2 regions of the Amphibacillus xylanus NBRC 15112 genome follow, and region 1 is predicted to be linked to the other one. Evidence: a T-box and tRNA genes for the amino acid it is inferred to sense, from the RefSeq annotation. Region 1 holds a T-box; the other holds one or more tRNA genes.
What was found. The T-box of region 1 lies ahead of thrS (threonine--tRNA ligase). A T-box ahead of a tRNA ligase gene usually reads a tRNA of that ligase, here a tRNA-Thr.
Positions count from the first base shown of each region.

Region 1 (12,215 bases):
ATACCCTGTCCTCATGAGAGGCTTTGAATTTGAACAAGCCAATCAAATTTATGATTTTGAAAGCTCATTAGTTGAAGGACATATTCCAGCTAGTGAAAATGAAATTATGATCGGGACTAACTTAGCTAAAGACTTAGAGCTAAGCTTAAATGATAGCGTTAATTTCTTAACAACTAGTTTTAATGAAGTAGAATTAGAGATTGTCGGTATTTTTGACTTAGGAGTCGCAAGTTTGAACAAATCTTGGATGATCAGTCCATTAAATAATGCGCAAAAGTTTTTTAATGAGGAAAATCAGCTTTCAGCAATTGAAACTCAAGTTGATGACGTATTTGCGGCTGATGTCATAGCGGAGGATATCGCCTCACATTTGGATGATAATTTAATCACAACAAATTGGAAAGATCAAAATGAGCAGTTATTATCAGGTTTAACTGGTCAATCCATTTCAAGCTATATGATTCAAGTATTTGTTTTACTGGCTGTGCTACTCGGTATCGCATCAGTTCTAGCTATTTCTGTTGTTCAAAAATCTAAACAACTCGGTATTTTAAAAGCAATGGGGATTAAGGATCGAACGGCTAGTTTTATCTTCTTATTCCAAGGATTTATGCTAGGGTTAGTTGGGAGTCTGATCGGAGTTGCAGTCGGGATTGGCTTGTCTTACGCATTTTCATTCTTTGTAAAAAATCCTGATGGAACAGCATTGGTGCCATTTAATTTAAATATTCCATTTATCGTGATTTCATTTGTAATTGCTGTTGTTGCGACTACGGTTGCTGCAGTTATCCCAGCTAAAAATTCTTCTAAGTTGAATCCAATCGAGGTGATTAAAAATGGCTAAGCTACTAGAACTAAAAAATATTACAAAAGTTTACGGTACTAAAGTAAAGAATCAAGTTTTATTTGATATAAATTTAGATTTTGAGGAATCATCGTTTAATTCAATTATTGGTACTTCAGGTAGTGGTAAATCAACGCTGATGAATATCATTGGGACACTAGATACACCGACGAGTGGTGAAGTGATCATCGATGGTAGAAGTACAGCCAATATGAATAAAGATGAATTGGCGATTCTCCGGAATGAAACGATCGGCTTTATCTTTCAGTTCCATCACCTGCTCCCTGAGTTTACGGTGCTTGAGAATGTCTTAATGCCATATCGAATCAAGCATAATAAAGTGACGAAAGAAGCGCTAGAGTTGGCTGATGAATTAATTGAAACAGTTGGATTAACAAAAGTTAAACATAATAAAGCAACAGATTTGTCTGGTGGCCAACAGCAAAGAGCCGCAATCGCCCGCTCTCTAATTAACCGTCCTAAAATCATTTTAGGTGATGAGCCCACTGGTAACCTTGATACAGAAACAACTAAAATCGTTTTTAATTTATTGAAGAAAATCAACGAAGAGTTTAAGTCAACTTTTATCTTAATCACCCACGATCAAAAGGTTGCTCAGCTCGCTGATCGGATCATTGATATTAAAGACGGAAGAATAAATATGGATATTATGAATTAATTAGTGATTTTTTAACTAATCAATGAAAAAACCCTGATAAGAGGCATTCGCAAAAGCCTTTTTATCAGGGTTTTATTTACTAATTAATCAAATGTTATTTTGTGTACTGTATCTTTGTCTAATTGCTTAATAACTTCTACAATTAGTTTCACTGTATTGTCAAAGTCATCTTCATGAATAATGCCAGCATGTGAATGAATATATCTTGTTGCGATACCAATTGATAACGCTGGTACACCATTTGCTGTTAGGTGAATTGAACCACTATCTGTTCCACCTGCAGCAATTGATGCATACTGATATGGAATGTTATTATCATCAGCAGTTTTAATGACAAAATCTCTTAATCCCTTATGCGAAACCATTGATGCATCATAGATGATGATTTGTGGACCTTTACCAATCTTACCATCGGCATCATTTGGCGAAATTCCTGGTGTATCTCCAGCAATTCCTGTATCAACTGCAATTCCAATATCTGGTTCGATCATGTTTGTCGAAGTTTTAGCTCCACGTAAACCAACTTCTTCTTGAACAGTTCCTACACCGTAAACAACGTTTGGATGATCTACGTCTTTCAATTGTTTTAGTACTTCAATTGCAATCGCACAACCTACTCGGTTATCCCACGCTTTTGCAAGTAATAGTTTTTCGTTTTTCATTGGTTGGAATTCGAAGTAAGGAACGACAGAGTCACCTGGTCTAACGCCGAATGATTCTGCTTCTTCTTTACTTGTTGCACCAATATCGATGAACATATCTTTAATTTCATATGGCTTTCTACGAGCTTCAGCTGGCATAATATGTGGTGGTTTTGAACCAATCACACCTACAATATCTCCTTTTTGCGTACAAACAGTTACACGTTGAGCGAGCATTACTTGGCTCCACCAACCACCGATTGTTTGGAAATAAAGGAAACCGTTATCGTCAATTCGAGTGACCATCAGTCCGATTTCATCTAAGTGACCAGCAACCATCACTTTAGGGCCATCCTCTTGACCTACTTTTTTAGCAATTAAGCTTCCTAAATGATCTGTAAAAACTTCAGTCGCATAAGGTTCAATATATTTTTTCATAACCTCACGCGCTTCTTTTTCATTACCTGAAATACCTTTAGCTTCAGTTAATTCTTTAAACATTGTTAATTTTTCATTCATTATGTATGACCTCCTCCTCATGATATTATAACGGACTTTTCTGAATATTGACAGTGAGGAGTTTTATGTTTTTTTGCATTGTTATTAGCAGCGACCTTGACATTTTGTAGGCGTGTCTATATTTTTGAGGTATCTTAAACGTTTTTGCATATTTTTAAGCAAAATGTTTAAGATTCTGGCGTTATCTTTGATGTTTGTGACTTTTTTTAGGCAAAACGTTTACGATTAGGGCTTAATCCTTAACGTTTGCGACTTTTTTTTGGTAAAACATTAACGATTAGGGCTTAATCTTCATCGTTTGCGACTTTTTTATAGCTAAACGTTTACGATTAGGGCTTAATCCTTAACGTTTGCGACTTTTTTTTGGTAAAACATTAACGATTAGGGCTTAATCTTCATCGTTTGCGACTTTTTTATGGCAAAACATTAACGATTAGGTTTAATCCTTAACGTTTGCGACTTTTTTTTGATAAAACATTAACGATTGGAGCATAATCTTCAATCTTTGCGACTTTTTTATGGTAAAACATTAACGATTGGAGCATAATCTTTAACGTTTAAAACTTTTTTTGGAAAAACATTAACGATTAGGGCTTAATCTTTAACGTTTAAAACTTTTTTTAGACAAAACATTAACGATTAGTGCTTAATCTTCATCGTTTGCGACTTTTTATAGACTAAACGTTTACGATTAATGCATAATCTTTAACCTTTTCGAATCTCTTTAGACCTAACTTTAATGATTAGCGCATTTTCTTCAACATTTTCAGCAATTTTTAAACTAAACATTAAAGATAGCCATTATCTGATAAACAAAAAAGACGAGCTGAGCTAGTTTGCTAGTCGTCTTGTGCTAATAAATTTTTCAGAACGATTATTTAGTTCCTGTTTTGCCTGATGAGCCGAATCCGCCTTGATCTCGATCTGTTTTAGATAGATCGCTTGTTTCAACTAGTTCAACTTTAAGGACTGGAGCGATCACCATTTGGGCAATTCTCATATGTTTTTCAATCTTAAACTCTTCTTTACCATGATTGATTAAGATCACTTTGATTTCGCCACGGTAACCTTCGTCGATTGTTCCAGGACTATTTAACACAGTAATTGAGTGTTTTAAAGCTAAGCCGCTTCTAGGTCTAATCTGTGCTTCTGTCCCTTTAGGTAATTCAATTTGTAAGCCTGTTCTTACTAATGCTGATTCTCCTGGGTTAATGATTTGCTCTTCAATAGAAAATAAATCAAGACCAGCATCACCTTCGTTTGCACGATATGGTAATTTTGCATCTTCGTGTATCAAATTAATTAACAATTTATACTCCATCTATATCCCTCATTCTTAGTAAATCTATCTGCTGTTTTTTATATAAAATTAAGTAATAAATATGTTACCCGATCATCTCAAAAATTCACGTACGCTAACACGTTCGGTTTTTTTCCGTGAGATAAATAATAATAAAGTCGTTAAGCTGGCCAATAAGATTAACGATACAAGCGGTGAAAAATTAATTACTGATTGACCGATTGTTGTATAAACAACCGACATTGGTATTACCGTATAAAATGATGCACTGACATACGATTGAAAGTCATCGGTCGATTCGTATAGTAAAAATGATAACAAATGATAATGAATAAACGGTATTAATCTTAAGATTGTAATTTGACCGACTGTTAATTGTTTGTCATTTGTTTTTATTTTTGATTTCATTTTCATTAGTCGATTAGTTAGGAAGGGCATTTTTTTCGCCATTGCATAAAAAATAATACTAGATAATAATAACCCAATAATAGATAGGATGATGCCAGGAATGATACCAAATATCATTCCACCTGCGATACAAATTGCAATAACAGGTATGAAAAATATTGATCGAACGCCATGAAGAACAATAAACAATAACGGTGCAATTAATATATGCGTATTACGTAAAAATTCAATATATTGTTCGATTTGGTCCATTTCATTTTGGCCTCCTCTCCCTTTCGGTTATATTTATGAAAAACGCTTATCGTTTATGATCAGTTAAAGATTATTATAGCATAATTAAGGTCAATGCTTGAATTAAAATCAATAACGGAATGCCTATTTTAAATGATAAGTGTTTTGTTTTATGACGAAAAAGCTTCATTCCAATATATGTACCAACTGAACCTCCGAGTAAGCTAATGAGCCATATGTTCATTTCAGGGATGCGCCACTGATTATTTCTCGCCCGTGACTTATCCACCTTCATAATGATTAAACTGCATAGATTGATGATGATAAGCAACATATATATTTTTTTCATTTCAATCCTCATTTTTACGATCATTTTTTTATAAAAATAAAAGAGTTGTCTCTTAGATAAGAAAACAACTCTTAAGTTTATTATTTATTTAATGCTGCTTTAGCTTGCTCCGTTAATTGTGTGAATGCAGCTGCATCAGAAACAGCTAGTTCTGCAAGCATCTTACGGTTTACTTCAATACCTGCTAATTTCAAACCGTGCATTAGACGGCTATATGAAATATCGTTTAGACGTGCAGCAGCATTAATACGTGCGATCCATAATTTACGGAAGTCGCGTTTTCTCTGCTTACGGTCACGATATGCGTATTGACCTGATTTCCATACTTGTTGTTTTGCTACTTTAAATAGACTATGTTTTGAACCATAGTAACCTTTAGCTAATTTTAATATACGTTTACGACGCTTGCGTGTAACTGTTCCACCTTTAACACGTGCCATAATAATTCCCTCCTATATATAACCAAAAACCAATCTTCAGTATTATCTTGGTAACATTTGATCAATGCGCTTTTGATCGCCTTTAGAAACGAGCGCATTTTTACGTAGTTTTCTTTTTTGTTTTTGTGATTTATTTGCAAACAAGTGACTTGTATAACCTTGAGCACGTTTTAGCTTTCCAGAAGCTGTTCTTTTAAAACGTTTTTGTGTGCCCTTGTGTGTTTTCATTTTTGGCATAGTTGTTCCTCCTTAAAAACATCAAAATAAAACTTATTTATCATTTGTTGGTGCAAGCATTAAGAACATGCTGCGACCTTCCATTTTCGGCTTTTGTTCAACAGTTGAAATGTCATTACATGCTTCAGCCATACGCTCTAGCACATCACGTCCAAGATCTTTGTGCGTGATTGCTCGTCCTCTGAATCGGATTGATACTTTAACTTTATCTCCCTTTTCCAAGAACTTGCGTGCATTACGAAGTTTTGTATTAAAGTCATGATCTTCAATACCAGGACTTAAACGAACTTCTTTAATGTTAATAACTTTTTGCTTCTTGCGTGCTTCTCTATCTTTCTTCTGTTGTTCAAAGCGATATTTTCCGTAGTCCATGATGCGACATACAGGTGGCTTAGCGTTTGGTGCAACTAATACAAGATCTAAGTTACGAGTTGCAGCAATCTCTAAAGCCTCTTGACGAGATTTAACACCTAGTTGATCCCCATTTGAATCAATTAAACGAACTTCACGTGCACGAATCCCCTCATTAACGTTCATTTCTTTGCTAATAGCCATTCACCTCCGAGAATATTTAAAACGTGTGATGATTGACAAAAATTTAAAGTGTAGTCATCCGACCATTTAAGTGTGATTCTCTGATAAAATAAGCATATTTACGTCACGGTTTGTTTCATGTCGAAACATGCTATCCTCTCTTATTTGAATAAAATCAAATAAAAAAAGTGTCGGTACCAATGCACCCACACTTATCCTGTTTAATCAGAATAACGACTGTTAAATAACCTGGCAACTACTTGATGTGTCGAACAGGCGAGAAGCGGGTGCCTCTACTTGTCAATTGATCATATTTAAATTTCACACTAGATTATCTTAACACTCTATTTAATGATTGTCAAGGTTTTTTAAAGGACGTTCATAAATAAAATAAGAGTATAGACGATAGGCAATTGGAATTAAACTTGCAAAAAACAGAATCGCCATACTTTCAAAAAACACAAGACTGATAATAGCAAGGATAACACACAATATAGTAGTAATATTTGAATAAAGTCCGTTAATTGGAACACCTGATAGGATAAAGCCTCGACTACCTTTTAAGTGATCGACAAAACAATCTTCATGGTAAGCGACAACTGGTAAAAATAGCGTCGTTGTCACAAGGTCTTCACCTGATTCTACAACACCATTACACTTTTCACAAATGACTTTAGTGTTTTTCATCAAATTCCCTCCACTCCCAATTAGTTATAGTATAACATACGTAAAACAGAGGGACAACAAACAAACAAAATAGAACCGCCCTTAATCAAGGGCAGTTCCACTTAAATTTAATTATTTCTTGATTTTGTTTCAATTTCTTCTTTAACCATTGCGATAAAAGCATCAAGGCTTAAGGTTTCTGATTTTTTCTTACCATAGCGACGAACATTAACAGCACCAGCTTCTACCTCATTATCACCAACAACTAAAGCGAATGGTAATTTCTCAGTTTGCGCTTCGCGAATTTTGTAACCCATCTTTTCATCACGTAAGTCAACCTCAACACGCATCCCCGCCATGCGAAGTGCATCTTCAACCTTCTTCGCATAGTCAGCATGGGCTTCATTGGAAACAGGAATAATGCGTGCTTGAACAGGTGCTAACCATGTTGGGAAAGCTCCCTTATACTCTTCAATTAAGAAAGCAACGAAACGTTCCATCGTTCCTACAATTCCACGGTGAATAACAACTGGTCTGTGTTCTTGACCATCCTCACCAATATATGATAAGTCAAAGCGTTCTGCAGCCTGGTAGTCTAGTTGAACTGTTGATAATGTTTCATCTTTACCTAGCGCAGTTTTTACTTGTACATCAAGCTTCGGACCATAGAATGCCGCTTCTCCTACAGCTTCAACATACTCCAAATTCATTTCTTCCATTGTCTCTTTTAATGTTGCTTGTGCCATTTCCCACATTTCATCATTATCGATATATTTCTCTTTATCTTCTGGGTCACGATATGATAAACGGAAGTAGAAGTCTTCAATGCCAAAGTCACGATAAACATTTTGAACAAGCTCTACAACTCGAATAAATTCTTCTTTCAACTGATCTGGTCTAGCAAAAATATGTGCATCATTTAAAGTCATCGCACGTACACGTTGTAAACCTGCAAGTGCACCTGACATTTCATGACGGTGCATCATACCAAGTTCAGCAATTCTAACTGGTAAATGACGGTAGCTGTACAGTTGATTTTTGTATACCATCATATGGTGTGGACAGTTCATTGGACGAAGCACAAGATCTTCGTTATCCATTTCTAATGTTGGGAACATATCATCTTTATAGTGATCCCAGTGTCCACTTGTTTTATATAGCTCTACACTACCTAAAACAGGTGTATAAACGTGATCATAGCCTAGTTTTTCTTCAATATCAACGATATAGCGCTCAATAATACGGCGAATTGTAGCTCCTTTTGGTAACCAAATTGGTAATCCTTGACCTACTTTTTGTGATACAGTAAATAGACCTAATTCTTTACCTAATTTACGATGGTCACGCTCTTTAGCCTCTTCACGTAAGCGCAAGTATTCATCTAAATCAGCCTGTTTATTAAAGACTGTTCCATAAATACGCTGAAGCATTTTGTTATTACTATCTCCACGCCAGTACGCACCTGAAATACTCAATAGCTTAAATACTTTGATTTTGCTCGTTGATGGGACGTGTACACCACGGCAAAGGTCGAAAAATTCACCTTGCTCATAAATCGTTACTGTCTCATCTTCTGGAATAGCTTCAAGTAGTTCTAGCTTTAAGTTATCGCCTTCATCACGATAAAGTCTCTCCGCTTCAGCACGGCTCACTTCAACTCGTCTAATTTCAAGATTTTCATCAATAATACGTTGCATTTCTTTTTCAATCTTAGGTAAATCTTCTGGTGTTAATGATTGGTCTAAATCAAAATCATAATAAAAACCATCCTCAATTGTTGGACCTACACCAAGTTTGACATCATGGCCATACAAGCGTTTAATCGCTTGTGCCATTACGTGGGCTGCTGAGTGACGCATGATTTCTAAGCCCTCAGGTTGTTTATTTGTAATAATCGCGATTTCACCATCTCCTGGTAGTGGTGTTTTTAAATCGTAATACACTTGGTCCAGTGTTACTGCTAAAGCTTGCTTTCTTAAACCTGGAGAAATTGATTGTGCAATGTCTTCTCCTGTTGTTCCTTTTGGAAACGCCTTTTGTGCTCCGTCAGGAAATGTAATTAAAATTTGATTTTCCATTCTGTGTACGCTCCTTTATTTATAAAAATCTGTGCAATAAAAAAAGCCTATCTCTCTGCGTCATACGCAAAGGGACAAGCATTAACTCGTGGTTCCACCCTCGTTCCCAAACAAAGTCATACCATTGTTTGGCTCATAGGCTCTGTAACGTAGAGTGACGCCATTTTCTACTATTATGTTCAAAAATGGAGTTCAAAGGTGGTAACTATTAGTAGATTGAACAGGAAGATTTCAGCACGACTTCCCTCTCTTTTGAACATCAGACTAATAATCATGTCCTTATCATAACTTATCGTTATCAAATTATGCTTTAGATTATAAAGGTTTAATTATGAAAAATCAAGTCAAACTATTAAGTTTGATTTTCAAACGGAAATGTGTGATTGTGAATCATGACTAGACGTTCATCAAATATGTTTTGAAGTGATATAAGTACAGGATCCGTTTCATTGTCTGGATAAACTAATATTTGTCTTGGATTAAGTGCCAGAAAAGGACTGAGCTTCTGTTCGTTTTGAGCAAATTGGTAGATATGAATGGGTGTTTCTAATACTTTTCGATTTAGTTCTTCTTTTGTGTAATAATGCCCATTTTCATGATAAATATCTCCTTCACCATTTCTCCACTTAACAAAACAAAGTGGTCCCTTATCTCGTGCCCTCACGTACTCCCTAAGCGATTCTAAAAATACTTGGTAACGTTCTTCTTGTTTCTTTTCATCAATCGACCGTGCTACGACTTCCTCTAACAACCAACCTGCTTGCTCAAAAAATATATGCTTTTGTTTATCATAGTAGAAGAATGATTGATCTGGATCAACAGTAAAGTACTGTTGCATTGTTGCTCTTAAGTCTGATAAGAAAGTTACATCTCGATATTGGTCAGTTAAGAGCATTTGTGCTGCAAAGGATAAAATTGCATTCATTTCATCAAAATCATAATAAAAATATTGATTGATCAAAATCTCGATAAGCATCGGTTTTAGATCAACAGAATAAAACATTTGGGTTAACATCTGACTCGTTTTATCATGATCCTGATCAAGAATTTCTAACTTTTGATCATCTAGTACTCGCCACATTCGCTGCTCTTTAATCAGCTTGTCTTTAAACATCGTTAGGTCAAGTTCATGATCAAATTTAATTTTCACCATTTAATCACATCCATCTCTTCTAACACTGTTATATTGTATGGATGTTATTTTAAAAAAATGATTAAATATCGGTTGATATTAAAATAGGTGGACGAGATTAACGAATCCCCCACCTATTAACTAAATAAAATCTAAGCTTATCGTTGACTTTCACCATTAATTTCAACAGGAATACTTAATTGATGAATCCGTTCAATAATTCTTCCTGCTTTAACCTGTTCAATGTCACCTCTTGTAGTTGTTGAAAGATGTTTTTCGAGTTGGCTGAGTGAATAATTTGAACTGAAGAATGTTGGTAATCCTTCCATCATGCGATATTGTAAAATTGAGCCTAATACTTCATCTCTAAACCAAGCAGAAATTGACTCTGCACCAATATCATCTAACATCAAAACTGATACCTTTTTGAATTGATCAATCTTTTCACTAATTGAATCATCTTTAATCGATGATTTAATTTCTCGGACAAATTCAGGCATGTAAATTAACATCGATTCAATCCCACGATCCGCTAATTCATTTGCAATGGCGCCGAGGAAGTATGTTTTTCCAACGCCGAAGGGACCGTAGAAATACAGCCCTTTTTGAGGAAGCTTCTCACCAGCTTCATTTAAAAACCTTGATATCTCAACAATTGCTCGGTGTCTTGCTGAATCATTACCGTGAATGTTTGCAATTGAGGCGTGGAGAATATCTTTAGGCATATATAAGCTTTTGATAAGTGATGCTCTCTCTTGCTGTGCTTCTCTAATTATCGTATATTTACATTTTTCATAGCTAACATGGATATGCTTCCCGTCCACTTCTAATCGTGGTTTGTAGCCTGGTAAAATATTGTTTGAACATCCATTTTCCGGACAATTAGTACAATCCTTATTTTGTGATTGATATTCGTACAGTTTAATTAATTGTCGATCAATTGATTCCTGATCCAATTGAGGATTAGCTTGCAGGATTTGCTGAATTTCTGGATCATTGATTATATCAGTACGCATTTTTTGATAAACGTCTTGAAATGACGCATTGTCCTTCATCCACTTCTTTAAAGATGCTTGTATGGATTCCACGGCTTATTCACCTCTACTCAGTTTAGTTTTTATTTTTGAAAGATTGTAAAATTTGATCAATATCTGCTGTAACTTCGGCTGGTTGACTATCTTCTTTTTTCTTACGATTCTTAAACCATTCAGGCACGACTTCTTGACTCTTTCGTCTTTGACCATAGTTTGTTTGTTTTTTCTGATCCCATTGTTGGTATTTATTATTTTCTGATTTTGCTAAAGTCATCGCTTGTTGGACTGTTTTAACATTTTTCCGTGACCAATGACTTGCGATTTTCTCTAAATAGGAACGAGTTAATTTCATATCTGTTTTAAGCATTACGTAATGAATCAAAACATTCATAACGCCCGGCTCAAGTCCTTGTGCATCCATAATATTAGCAATCATTTTTAGATCTTGTTGAGATGCTTGACGACCACTGGATAAATCTTCTAACAATTCTTTTGGACTAATTGTCTCCATTCGTTCAACAAATAAATCTCTTTTTGATTTCTTCGGTTCTTGATCAGTCGTCTTAATTCGTTCTCTCTGATTAACGATATTCACTTGTTGTGCAGGCAATGTTTCAACTAAATCGAGACAGGCATTCTTAAATTCTTCACGATTTAAATCATGCTGACTCGTAAGCGCCCATTGGATTGCTTTATCGAGTTGCGTTGTCGATAACTGATAAAGCCCGCCCATTTGCTCTATTAATTTAATATTGTCATCAGTTAAAATTCTTTCTACTGGTAACATTCGATCAGCTAGGCTCTTCTCTAGCCACTTCCAGTCAATGTTATGATGCTGAACATTAGGCTCTGCTTGTGTTTCTTCTTCTTGATTAATTTTTACAAATGATTGTGCTGCACCGTCATATTTAAACACATCAGAGAATTGAGCTGTTACGTTTTTGCCTAGCTGATTTTTATCTTGAACTTCAAAAATTGAACTAACAGATTCTTTAATTGCCTGATATTTAATTCGGCCAATTTGATGACGTAATAATTGCGTTAATAAATCATGCTTTAAAAATTGTTTAACTTTAAGTGGTTCATTTAATTGATAGTGATAAATCGAACCGTGCTCCAGTTC
Region 1 is NC_018704.1:997,308-1,009,522, reverse strand. Features, by position in the region: gene AXY_RS04960 (ABC transporter permease) at 1-844, shown strand, start outside; gene AXY_RS04955 (ABC transporter ATP-binding protein) at 837-1,523, shown strand; gene AXY_RS04950 (M42 family metallopeptidase) at 1,607-2,683, opposite strand; gene dut (dUTP diphosphatase) at 3,558-4,004, opposite strand; gene AXY_RS04940 (VTT domain-containing protein) at 4,077-4,643, opposite strand; gene AXY_RS04935 (DUF1294 domain-containing protein) at 4,717-4,971, opposite strand; gene rplT (50S ribosomal protein L20) at 5,052-5,411, opposite strand; gene rpmI (50S ribosomal protein L35) at 5,454-5,648, opposite strand; gene infC (translation initiation factor IF-3) at 5,682-6,185, opposite strand; ribosomal protein L20 leader region at 6,359-6,487, opposite strand; gene AXY_RS12255 (hypothetical protein) at 6,531-6,869, opposite strand; gene thrS (threonine--tRNA ligase) at 6,977-8,926, opposite strand; T-box leader at 8,994-9,221, opposite strand; gene ytxC (sporulation protein YtxC) at 9,279-10,079, opposite strand; gene dnaI (primosomal protein DnaI) at 10,217-11,146, opposite strand; gene AXY_RS04895 (replication initiation and membrane attachment family protein) at 11,169-12,215, opposite strand, start outside.

Region 2 (12,215 bases), 900 kb from region 1:
GTGGAATTCCACGTGTAGCGGTGAAATGCGTAGAGATGTGGAGGAACACCAGTGGCGAAGGCGACTCTCTGGTCTGTAACTGACGCTGAGGCGCGAAAGCGTGGGTAGCGAACAGGATTAGATACCCTGGTAGTCCACGCCGTAAACGATGAGTGCTAGGTGTTAGGGGGTTTCCGCCCCTTAGTGCTGGCGTTAACGCATTAAGCACTCCGCCTGGGGAGTACGGCCGCAAGGCTGAAACTCAAAAGAATTGACGGGGACCCGCACAAGCGGTGGAGCATGTGGTTTAATTCGAAGCAACGCGAAGAACCTTACCAGGTCTTGACATCCCGCTGACCGCTATGGAGACATAGCTTTCCCTTCGGGGACAGCGGTGACAGGTGGTGCATGGTTGTCGTCAGCTCGTGTCGTGAGATGTTGGGTTAAGTCCCGCAACGAGCGCAACCCTTGAACTTAGTTGCCAGCATTCAGTTGGGCACTCTAAGTTGACTGCCGGTGACAAACCGGAGGAAGGTTGGGATGACGTCAAATCATCATGCCCCTTATGACCTGGGCTACACACGTGCTACAATGGATGGTACAAAGGGCTGCGAAACCGCGAGGTGGAGCCAATCCCATAAAACCATTTTCAGTTCGGATTGTAGGCTGCAACTCGCCTACATGAAGCCGGAATCGCTAGTAATCGCGGATCAGAATGCCGCGGTGAATACGTTCCCGGGTCTTGTACACACCGCCCGTCACACCACGAGAGTTAGCAACACCCGAAGTCGGTGAGGTAACGCTTTTAGCGAGCCAGCCGCCGAAGGTGGGGCCAATGATTGGGGTGAAGTCGTAACAAGGTAGCCGTATCGGAAGGTGCGGCTGGATCACCTCCTTTCTAAGGATAATGAAAGGCGAAGGCATCTGTTTAACGACGTATAAACTGGACTGAACCGAAGGAGATAAAGGAAACACAACGAACGCAAGTGAGTTGATGTTGACTTATCGTACGGAGGTGAAGGAAGTTTACTAGTCGTTGGATGACTAAGCTGGACATCATAGGAACAGCCCTATGGGCTGACTTAACAATTCAGTTGTTTGGTTCAGTTTTGAGAGATCAAAAACTCTCTAAAAAATTGTACCTTGAAAACTAGATAAGAATAAACAGTAAGTGAACATTCCTTATTGATGAGGATTGAACACGAGCTGTATGACAAGACATCAAATCAAACTTTTAAACAAAGTAAGACCAAAAGTCTTTTTTACTGTGAAGCAATAAAAAGTTCAACTTTAGTTAAGTAAGAAAGAGCGCACGGTGGATGCCTTGGCACTAGGAGCCGACGAAGGACGGGACAAACACCGATATGTCTCGGGGAGCTGTACGTAAGCATTGATCCGGGAATTTCCGAATGGGGGAACCCACTACTCGTAATGGAGTAGTACATTTAACTGAATCCATAGGTTAAATGAGGCAGACCTGGGGAACTGAAACATCTAAGTACCCAGAGGAAGAGAAAGCAAAAGCGATTTCCTGAGTAGCGGCGAGCGAAACGGAATTAGCCCAAACCAGTAAGCTTGCTTACTGGGGTTGTAGGACACATCATTAGGAGTTACAAAGTGACGATTTACACGAAGCGATCTGGAAAGGTCCGCGATACAAGGTAACAGCCCTGTAGTGGAAAGATCATCACCTCCGATGTGTATCCTGAGTACGACGGAACACGTGAAATTCCGTTGGAATCCGGGAGGACCATCTCCCAAGGCTAAATACTCCCTAGTGACCGATAGTGAACCAGTACCGTGAGGGAAAGGTGAAAAGCACCCCGGGAGGGGAGTGAAATAGTACCTGAAACCGTGTGCTTACAAGTAGTCGGAGCCCGTTAATGGGTGACGGCGTACCTTTTGTAGAATGGACCGGCGAGTTACGATTTTCTGCAAGGTTAAACCAGAAAAGGTGAAGCCGCAGCGAAAGCGAGTCTGAAACGGGCGAATATAGTAGAAGGTCGTAGACCCGAAACCGTGTGATCTACCCATGTCCAGGGTGAAGGTCAGGTAACACTGACTGGAGGCCCGAACCCACGTATGTTGAAAAATGCGGGGATGAGGTGTGGGTAGGGGTGAAAAGCCAATCGAACACGGAGATAGCTGGTTCTCTCCGAAATAGCTTTAGGGCTAGCCTCAAGATACGTATCCTGGAGGTAGAGCACTGATTGAACTAGGGGCCCTCATCGGGTTACCGAATTCAGTCAAACTCCGAATGCCAGAGATATAGACTTGGGAGTCAGACTATGGGTGATAAGGTTCATAGTCGAGAGGGAAACAACCCAGACCGTCAGCTAAGGTCCCAAAGTATACGTTAAGTGGAAAAGGATGTGGCGTTGCACAGACAACCAGGATGTTGGCTTAGAAGCAGCCACCATTTAAAGAGTGCGTAATAGCTCACTGGTCGAGTGACGCTGCGCCGAAAATGTACCGGGGCTAAACGTATCACCGAAGCTACGGATTGATCTTCGATCAATGGTAGGAGAGCGTTGTAAGTGCAGAGAAGTCAGACCGAGAGGACTGGTGGAGCGCTTAGAAGTGAGAATGCCGGTATGAGTAGCGAAAAAGAAGTGAGAATCTTCTTCACCGAATGCCTAAGGTTTCCTGAGGAAGGCTCGTCCACTCAGGGTTAGTCAGGACCTAAGCCGAGGCCGAAGGGCGTAGGCGATGGATGACAGGTTGATATTCCTGTACCACCTCGTGACCGTTACGAGCGAAGGGGGGACGCAGGAGGATAAGAAAAGCGTGCTGATGGAAATGCACGCCCAATCAGTGAGTGAGTCAGATAGGCAAATCCGTCTGATATTAATCATGAGCTGTGATGGGGAGGGAAATATAGTACCGAAGTTTCTGATTCCACACTGCCAAGAAAAGCCTCTAGCCAGGACACAGGTGCCTGTACCGCAAACCGACACAGGTAGGCGAGATGAGAATTCTAAGGTGAGCGGGAGAACTCTCGTTAAGGAACTCGGCAAAATGACCCCGTAACTTCGGGAGAAGGGGTGCTTCTTTTAGAAGAAGCCGCAGTGAAAAGGCCCAAGCGACTGTTTAGCAAAAACACAGGTCTCTGCGAAGCCGCAAGGCGAAGTATAGGGGCTGACACCTGCCCGGTGCTGGAAGGTTAAGGGAATGCGTTAGTACCTTTGGTACGAAGCGTTGAACTGAAGCCCCAGTGAACGGCGGCCGTAACTATAACGGTCCTAAGGTAGCGAAATTCCTTGTCGGGTAAGTTCCGACCCGCACGAAAGGTGCAACGACTTGGGCACTGTCTCAACGAGAGACCCGGTGAAATTATACTATGCGTGAAAATGCGCATTACCCGCGACAGGACGGAAAGACCCCGTGGAGCTTTACTGTAGCTTGATATTGAATGTTGATGCCATTTGTACAGGATAGGTGGGAGCCAAAGAAGCGTGAGCGCTAGCTTACGTGGAGGCGCCGGTGGGATACCACCCTGATGGTGTTGACCTTCTAACCCAGGACCGTTATCCGGTTCGGAGACAGTGTCAGGCAGGCAGTTTGACTGGGGCGGTCGCCTCCTAAAGAGTAACGGAGGCGCCCAAAGGTTCCCTCAGAATGGTTGGAAATCATTCATAGAGTGTAAAGGCAGAAGGGAGCTTGACTGCGAGACCTACAAGTCGAGCAGGGACGAAAGTCGGGCTTAGTGATCCGGTGGTTCCGCATGGAAGGGCCATCGCTCAACGGATAAAAGCTACCCCGGGGATAACAGGCTTATCTCCCCCAAGAGTCCACATCGACGGGGAGGTTTGGCACCTCGATGTCGGCTCATCGCATCCTGGGGCTGTAGTCGGTCCCAAGGGTTGGGCTGTTCGCCCATTAAAGCGGTACGCGAGCTGGGTTCAGAACGTCGTGAGACAGTTCGGTCCCTATCCGTCGTGGGCGTTTGGAAGTTTGAGAGGAGCTGTCCTTAGTACGAGAGGACCGGGATGGACATACCGCTGGTGCACCAGTTGTTCCGCCAGGAGCATGGCTGGGTAGCTACGTATGGAAAGGATAAGTGCTGAAAGCATCTAAGCATGAAGCCTCCCTCAAGATGAGACTTCCCATCTTTTAGAGTAAGATCCCTCAGAGACGATGAGGTAGATAGGTTCGAGGTGGAAGCATGGTGACATGTGAAGCTGACGAATACTAATCGATCGAGGACTTAACTAAAACAAAAAGCGAAAGCGACTGTTCAGCATTGAATTTGATGACACTTGTCAGGTGCATTTCTTATCTAGTTTTCAGGATATATTTTCACGAAGTGAATAGAAGAAGAAACTTTTAAAAAAACTTTTAAAAAACACTTGCTTTTATTCGGAAAAGTGAATATAATATATCTTGTCCTTGAAAATAATATGTCTGGTGACAATAGCGAAGAGGTCACACCTGTTCCCATACCGAACACAGAAGTTAAGCTCTTCAGCGCCGATGGTAGTTGGTTTTTGCCTGCGAGAGTAGGACGTCGCCAAGCATACGGAGGATTAGCTCAGCTGGGAGAGCACCTGCCTTACAAGCAGGGGGTCGCAGGTTCGAGCCCTGCATCCTCCACCATATGCCGGCCTAGCTCAATTGGTAGAGCAACTGACTTGTAATCAGTAGGTTGGGGGTTCAAGTCCTCTGGCCGGCACCATTCTAACAACTCATTATAGATGAGCCATTAGCTCAGTCGGTAGAGCATCTGACTTTTAATCAGAGGGTCGAAGGTTCGAATCCTTCATGGCTCACCATCCACACGCGGGTGTGGCGGAACTGGCAGACGCGCTAGACTTAGGATCTAGTGTCTTACGACGTGGGGGTTCAAATCCCTTCACCCGCACCAAAATAATTTAATATATACGCGGAAGTAGTTCAGTGGTAGAACACCACCTTGCCAAGGTGGGGGTCGCGGGTTCGAATCCCGTCTTCCGCTCCAAGGATTTAATCATTTAGTTTGCCAGGTGATTAAAAACATATCCTTGCCGGGGTGGCGGAACTGGCAGACGCACAGGACTTAAAATCCTGCGGTAGGTAACTACCGTACCGGTTCGATTCCGGTCCTCGGCACCATAAGCGCCCGTAGCTCAATTGGATAGAGTGCTTGACTACGGATCAAGAGGTTAGGGGTTCGACTCCTCTCGGGCGCGCCATTTACGGGAAGTAGCTCAGCTTGGTAGAGCACTTGGTTTGGGACCAAGGGGTCGCAGGTTCGAATCCTGTCTTCCCGACCATTTAACACAATAATTTTTAATTGTGGGGCCTTAGCTCAGCTGGGAGAGCGCCTGCCTTGCACGCAGGAGGTCAGCGGTTCGATCCCGCTAGGCTCCACCATTTTTGTTCTTTGAAAACTGAATCCAAACAACGAAAGATGTTAAGAAAAACAAGTAAGAAGAAGCTAGTGCTTCAAAATTGAGTTAATCGTAACTCTATCAATTTTATTGAGAGTTTGATCTTGGCTCAGGATGAACGCTGGCGGCGTGCCTAATACATGCAAGTCGAGCGCGTGAAATTAAACAGATCTCTTCGGAGTGACGTTTAATGGATCGAGCGGCGGATGGGTGAGTAACACGTGGGCAACCTGCCTATAAGACTGGGATAACTTACGGAAACGTGAGCTAATACCGGATAAAACCTTTTGTCTCCTGACAAGAGGATAAAAGATGGCGCAAGCTATCACTTATAGATGGGCCCGCGGCGCATTAGCTAGTTGGTGAGATAAAAGCTCACCAAGGCAACGATGCGTAGCCGACCTGAGAGGGTGATCGGCCACACTGGGACTGAGACACGGCCCAGACTCCTACGGGAGGCAGCAGTAGGGAATCTTCCGCAATGGACGAAAGTCTGACGGAGCAACGCCGCGTGAACGAAGAAGGTCTTCGGATCGTAAAGTTCTGTTGTTAGGGAAGAACACGTACCATTCGAATAGGGTGGTACCTTGACGGTACCTAACGAGAAAGCCCCGGCTAACTACGTGCCAGCAGCCGCGGTAATACGTAGGGGGCAAGCGTTGTCCGGAATTATTGGGCGTAAAGCGCGCGCAGGCGGTTCTTTAAGTCTGATGTGAAATCTTGCGGCTCAACCGCAAGCGGTCATTGGAAACTGGAGAACTTGAGGACAGAAGAGGAGAGTGGAATTCCACGTGTAGCGGTGAAATGCGTAGAGATGTGGAGGAACACCAGTGGCGAAGGCGACTCTCTGGTCTGTAACTGACGCTGAGGCGCGAAAGCGTGGGTAGCGAACAGGATTAGATACCCTGGTAGTCCACGCCGTAAACGATGAGTGCTAGGTGTTAGGGGGTTTCCGCCCCTTAGTGCTGGCGTTAACGCATTAAGCACTCCGCCTGGGGAGTACGGCCGCAAGGCTGAAACTCAAAAGAATTGACGGGGACCCGCACAAGCGGTGGAGCATGTGGTTTAATTCGAAGCAACGCGAAGAACCTTACCAGGTCTTGACATCCCGCTGACCGCTATGGAGACATAGCTTTCCCTTCGGGGACAGCGGTGACAGGTGGTGCATGGTTGTCGTCAGCTCGTGTCGTGAGATGTTGGGTTAAGTCCCGCAACGAGCGCAACCCTTGAACTTAGTTGCCAGCATTCAGTTGGGCACTCTAAGTTGACTGCCGGTGACAAACCGGAGGAAGGTTGGGATGACGTCAAATCATCATGCCCCTTATGACCTGGGCTACACACGTGCTACAATGGATGGTACAAAGGGCTGCGAAACCGCGAGGTGGAGCCAATCCCATAAAACCATTTTCAGTTCGGATTGTAGGCTGCAACTCGCCTACATGAAGCCGGAATCGCTAGTAATCGCGGATCAGAATGCCGCGGTGAATACGTTCCCGGGTCTTGTACACACCGCCCGTCACACCACGAGAGTTAGCAACACCCGAAGTCGGTGAGGTAACGCTTTTAGCGAGCCAGCCGCCGAAGGTGGGGCCAATGATTGGGGTGAAGTCGTAACAAGGTAGCCGTATCGGAAGGTGCGGCTGGATCACCTCCTTTCTAAGGAAAATCAGGAAGTGGAGACGCCTTGCTCATCGACGTACAGATTGGAGAAGGCCTGACGAGATAAAGGAAATACGATGAACGTAAGTGAATCGATATTGACTTATCGTAGGAAGGCATTCGAAATCTGCTAGTCGATAAGGCGTCGGAGCTAGACTGATCTAGGAACAGCCCTACGGGCTGACTTAACAATTCAGTTGTTTGGTTCAGTTTTGAGAGATCAATCTCTCAAAGGATCTTCTGTTAAAATCGTCACATCCGTGGGACTGCGATTACTCGCCCCATCGAAAACATTTGTGACAACACAGAAGTCACCACATCCGTGTGGAATTGTACCTTGAAAACTAGATAAGAATAAACAGTAAGTGAACATTCCTTATTGATGAGGATTGAACACGAGCTGTATGACAAGACATCAAATCAAACTTTTAAACAAAGTAAGACCAAAAGTCTTTTTTACTGTGAAGCAATAAAAAGTTCAACTTTAGTTAAGTAAGAAAGAGCGCACGGTGGATGCCTTGGCACTAGGAGCCGACGAAGGACGGGACAAACACCGATATGTCTCGGGGAGCTGTACGTAAGCATTGATCCGGGAATTTCCGAATGGGGGAACCCACTACTCGTAATGGAGTAGTACATTTAACTGAATCCATAGGTTAAATGAGGCAGACCTGGGGAACTGAAACATCTAAGTACCCAGAGGAAGAGAAAGCAAAAGCGATTTCCTGAGTAGCGGCGAGCGAAACGGAATTAGCCCAAACCAGTAAGCTTGCTTACTGGGGTTGTAGGACACATCATTAGGAGTTACAAAGTGACGATTTACACGAAGCGATCTGGAAAGGTCCGCGATACAAGGTAACAGCCCTGTAGTGGAAAGATCATCACCTCCGATGTGTATCCTGAGTACGACGGAACACGTGAAATTCCGTTGGAATCCGGGAGGACCATCTCCCAAGGCTAAATACTCCCTAGTGACCGATAGTGAACCAGTACCGTGAGGGAAAGGTGAAAAGCACCCCGGGAGGGGAGTGAAATAGTACCTGAAACCGTGTGCTTACAAGTAGTCGGAGCCCGTTAATGGGTGACGGCGTACCTTTTGTAGAATGGACCGGCGAGTTACGATTTTCTGCAAGGTTAAACCAGAAAAGGTGAAGCCGCAGCGAAAGCGAGTCTGAAACGGGCGAATATAGTAGAAGGTCGTAGACCCGAAACCGTGTGATCTACCCATGTCCAGGGTGAAGGTCAGGTAACACTGACTGGAGGCCCGAACCCACGTATGTTGAAAAATGCGGGGATGAGGTGTGGGTAGGGGTGAAAAGCCAATCGAACACGGAGATAGCTGGTTCTCTCCGAAATAGCTTTAGGGCTAGCCTCAAGATACGTATCCTGGAGGTAGAGCACTGATTGAACTAGGGGCCCTCATCGGGTTACCGAATTCAGTCAAACTCCGAATGCCAGAGATATAGACTTGGGAGTCAGACTATGGGTGATAAGGTTCATAGTCGAGAGGGAAACAACCCAGACCGTCAGCTAAGGTCCCAAAGTATACGTTAAGTGGAAAAGGATGTGGCGTTGCACAGACAACCAGGATGTTGGCTTAGAAGCAGCCACCATTTAAAGAGTGCGTAATAGCTCACTGGTCGAGTGACGCTGCGCCGAAAATGTACCGGGGCTAAACGTATCACCGAAGCTACGGATTGATCTTCGATCAATGGTAGGAGAGCGTTGTAAGTGCAGAGAAGTCAGACCGAGAGGACTGGTGGAGCGCTTAGAAGTGAGAATGCCGGTATGAGTAGCGAAAAAGAAGTGAGAATCTTCTTCACCGAATGCCTAAGGTTTCCTGAGGAAGGCTCGTCCACTCAGGGTTAGTCAGGACCTAAGCCGAGGCCGAAGGGCGTAGGCGATGGATGACAGGTTGATATTCCTGTACCACCTCGTGACCGTTACGAGCGAAGGGGGGACGCAGGAGGATAAGAAAAGCGTGCTGATGGAAATGCACGCCCAATCAGTGAGTGAGTCAGATAGGCAAATCCGTCTGATATTAATCATGAGCTGTGATGGGGAGGGAAATATAGTACCGAAGTTTCTGATTCCACACTGCCAAGAAAAGCCTCTAGCCAGGACACAGGTGCCTGTACCGCAAACCGACACAGGTAGGCGAGATGAGAATTCTAAGGTGAGCGGGAGAACTCTCGTTAAGGAACTCGGCAAAATGACCCCGTAACTTCGGGAGAAGGGGTGCTTCTTTTAGAAGAAGCCGCAGTGAAAAGGCCCAAGCGACTGTTTAGCAAAAACACAGGTCTCTGCGAAGCCGCAAGGCGAAGTATAGGGGCTGACACCTGCCCGGTGCTGGAAGGTTAAGGGAATGCGTTAGTACCTTTGGTACGAAGCGTTGAACTGAAGCCCCAGTGAACGGCGGCCGTAACTATAACGGTCCTAAGGTAGCGAAATTCCTTGTCGGGTAAGTTCCGACCCGCACGAAAGGTGCAACGACTTGGGCACTGTCTCAACGAGAGACCCGGTGAAATTATACTATGCGTGAAAATGCGCATTACCCGCGACAGGACGGAAAGACCCCGTGGAGCTTTACTGTAGCTTGATATTGAATGTTGATGCCATTTGTACAGGATAGGTGGGAGCCAAAGAAGCGTGAGCGCTAGCTTACGTGGAGGCGCCGGTGGGATACCACCCTGATGGTGTTGACCTTCTAACCCAGGACCGTTATCCGGTTCGGAGACAGTGTCAGGCAGGCAGTTTGACTGGGGCGGTCGCCTCCTAAAGAGTAACGGAGGCGCCCAAAGGTTCCCTCAGAATGGTTGGAAATCATTCATAGAGTGTAAAGGCAGAAGGGAGCTTGACTGCGAGACCTACAAGTCGAGCAGGGACGAAAGTCGGGCTTAGTGATCCGGTGGTTCCGCATGGAAGGGCCATCGCTCAACGGATAAAAGCTACCCCGGGGATAACAGGCTTATCTCCCCCAAGAGTCCACATCGACGGGGAGGTTTGGCACCTCGATGTCGGCTCATCGCATCCTGGGGCTGTAGTCGGTCCCAAGGGTTGGGCTGTTCGCCCATTAAAGCGGTACGCGAGCTGGGTTCAGAACGTCGTGAGACAGTTCGGTCCCTATCCGTCGTGGGCGTTTGGAAGTTTGAGAGGAGCTGTCCTTAGTACGAGAGGACCGGGATGGACATACCGCTGGTGCACCAGTTGTTCCGCCAGGAGCATGGCTGGGTAGCTACGTATGGAAAGGATAAGTGCTGAAAGCATCTAAGCATGAAGCCTCCCTCAAGATGAGACTTCCCATCTTTTAGAGTAAGATCCCTCAGAGACGATGAGGTAGATAGGTTCGAGGTGGAAGCATGGTGACATGTGAAGCTGACGAATACTAATCGATCGAGGACTTAACTAAAACAAAAAGCGAAAGCGACTGTTCAATAGCGTACGGATAGATAAGACAGACCGTCGCACAGTGTATTTCTGTGCAAAGGGATGGATTAACTATACGCTAGCTATTAGGAGCTTGAGCTAGATTAATTAAAAAGCTGAACCAACCGTTCAGCATTGAATTTGATGACACTTGTCAGGTGCATTTCTTATCTAGTTTTCAGGGTATATAACCTGTAGGTTTAGTGACAATAGCGAAGAGGTCACACCTGTTCCCATACCGAACACAGAAGTTAAGCTCTTCAGCGCCGATGGTAGTTGGGTTTTCCCTGCGAGAGTAGGACGTCGCTAAGCAAGTGAAAAACCTTCAAGATATATAATCTTGAAGGTTTTTTAGTGTTTATAAAAAAGGTATATTGGAAAGATATATAACTGTAAATAACTATATACTATATAATAGTGGTGATCTATGTTATAGTTAATTATTAGCAATATATAATTTATTATGAAAAAAAGTGAGGCTATTTATGAAAAAAATTGCTTGGATTACAGATAGTACGTGTGGTTTATCTCAGGAGTTTATAGAGGCTAACAATATTTATGTTTTGCCAATGATTGTTATTATAGATCATAAATCTTATCGAGAAGATATTGATATTTCAAAAGATGATGTTTATAAATTATTAGAACAGTATGGAGAGGGCGCAAAAACAAGTCAGCCTCCTTATGGTGAATTTATAGAGTTATATAAAAAGTTAAAAAGTGAATATGATTATGGTATTGCTATTCATGCTTCTAGTCAGCTGACAGGAACCTACCAAAGTTCAATGAGTGCTGCGCAGATGGAGGAGTTCCCAGTAGAGGTTATTGATTCGAAAATAGGATCATATGCTTTAGGTAAGATGATTAAACAGGGATTAAAGATGGAGCGAGAAGGAAAGTCTTATGAAGAGATCGTGTCCACACTGAAAACTTATCCAGATAAAGCAGAAATGTATTTGTTGCCGAAAAGTTTAGATCAATTAAAACGTAGTGGTCGAGTAAGTACAACGCAAGCTGTATTTGCAAATTTACTAAAAATAAATTTAGTTTTACAGTTTGAAAACGGTAAAGTTATTGTAGAAGAGAAAATTAGAAGTCATAAGAAAGCCGTACAACATTTATTTAATAAAGTTGGTGACGTATATAGAAGTGGTGCGGTTCAGGAAATTGGTATTATGCATGCCGGTGCAAAAGAAGTAGCGGAGCAATGGAAACTGGAATTCAGTAAATTGTATAAAGACTTAGCAATAAAGATTGAACCGTTAGTACCAGTTGCAGGTATCCACACAGGTCATGGTACAATGGCTATAGCTTGGTTAAGAAAATGAGTTGAGATAATAAATAGATTTCCGTAAAAGGGATCTATTTATTTTTCTTAAAATTAATATTTTTAGTCGTTTAGATAACAGATTGGAGGATGATGATAAGGATGAGTGAAATCTTTAACTCTGATTTTTTTGTTATGAGTATGCGGTTGCTGTTGGCGCTGTTGTTATCTGGAATTATTGGTTTTGAAAGAGAAATTAACAGACATTCAGCAGGATTTCGCACGCATATATTAGTTGGTGTAAGTTCGTGTTTAATGATGTTATTGTCACTATACGGGTTCCAAAAGTATTTCGATGAAGTTCCTGATTTTGTTAGATTCGATCCAGCAAGAATCCCATCATATGTTATTAGTGGTATTGGATTTCTAGGAGCAGGGACAATCATTGTAACGGGTGTGAATGTAAAAGGCTTAACTACTGCTGCATCAATTTGGGCTGTTGCAGGATTAGGCTT
Region 2 is NC_018704.1:94,430-106,644, forward strand. Features, by position in the region: rRNA gene AXY_RS00465 (16S ribosomal RNA) at 1-877, shown strand, start outside; rRNA gene AXY_RS00470 (23S ribosomal RNA) at 1,272-4,194, shown strand; rRNA gene rrf (5S ribosomal RNA) at 4,383-4,495, shown strand; tRNA gene AXY_RS00480 (tRNA-Val) at 4,500-4,575, shown strand; tRNA gene AXY_RS00485 (tRNA-Thr) at 4,579-4,654, shown strand; tRNA gene AXY_RS00490 (tRNA-Lys) at 4,676-4,751, shown strand; tRNA gene AXY_RS00495 (tRNA-Leu) at 4,759-4,843, shown strand; tRNA gene AXY_RS00500 (tRNA-Gly) at 4,862-4,936, shown strand; tRNA gene AXY_RS00505 (tRNA-Leu) at 4,982-5,070, shown strand; tRNA gene AXY_RS00510 (tRNA-Arg) at 5,074-5,150, shown strand; tRNA gene AXY_RS00515 (tRNA-Pro) at 5,155-5,231, shown strand; tRNA gene AXY_RS00520 (tRNA-Ala) at 5,256-5,331, shown strand; rRNA gene AXY_RS00525 (16S ribosomal RNA) at 5,435-7,004, shown strand; rRNA gene AXY_RS00530 (23S ribosomal RNA) at 7,494-10,416, shown strand; rRNA gene rrf (5S ribosomal RNA) at 10,633-10,745, shown strand; gene AXY_RS00540 (DegV family protein) at 10,919-11,761, shown strand; gene AXY_RS00545 (MgtC/SapB family protein) at 11,863-12,215, shown strand, end outside.
Region 2: it has a tRNA-Thr gene. The T-box ahead of thrS (threonine--tRNA ligase) is inferred to sense a tRNA for this amino acid. The anticodon was not compared.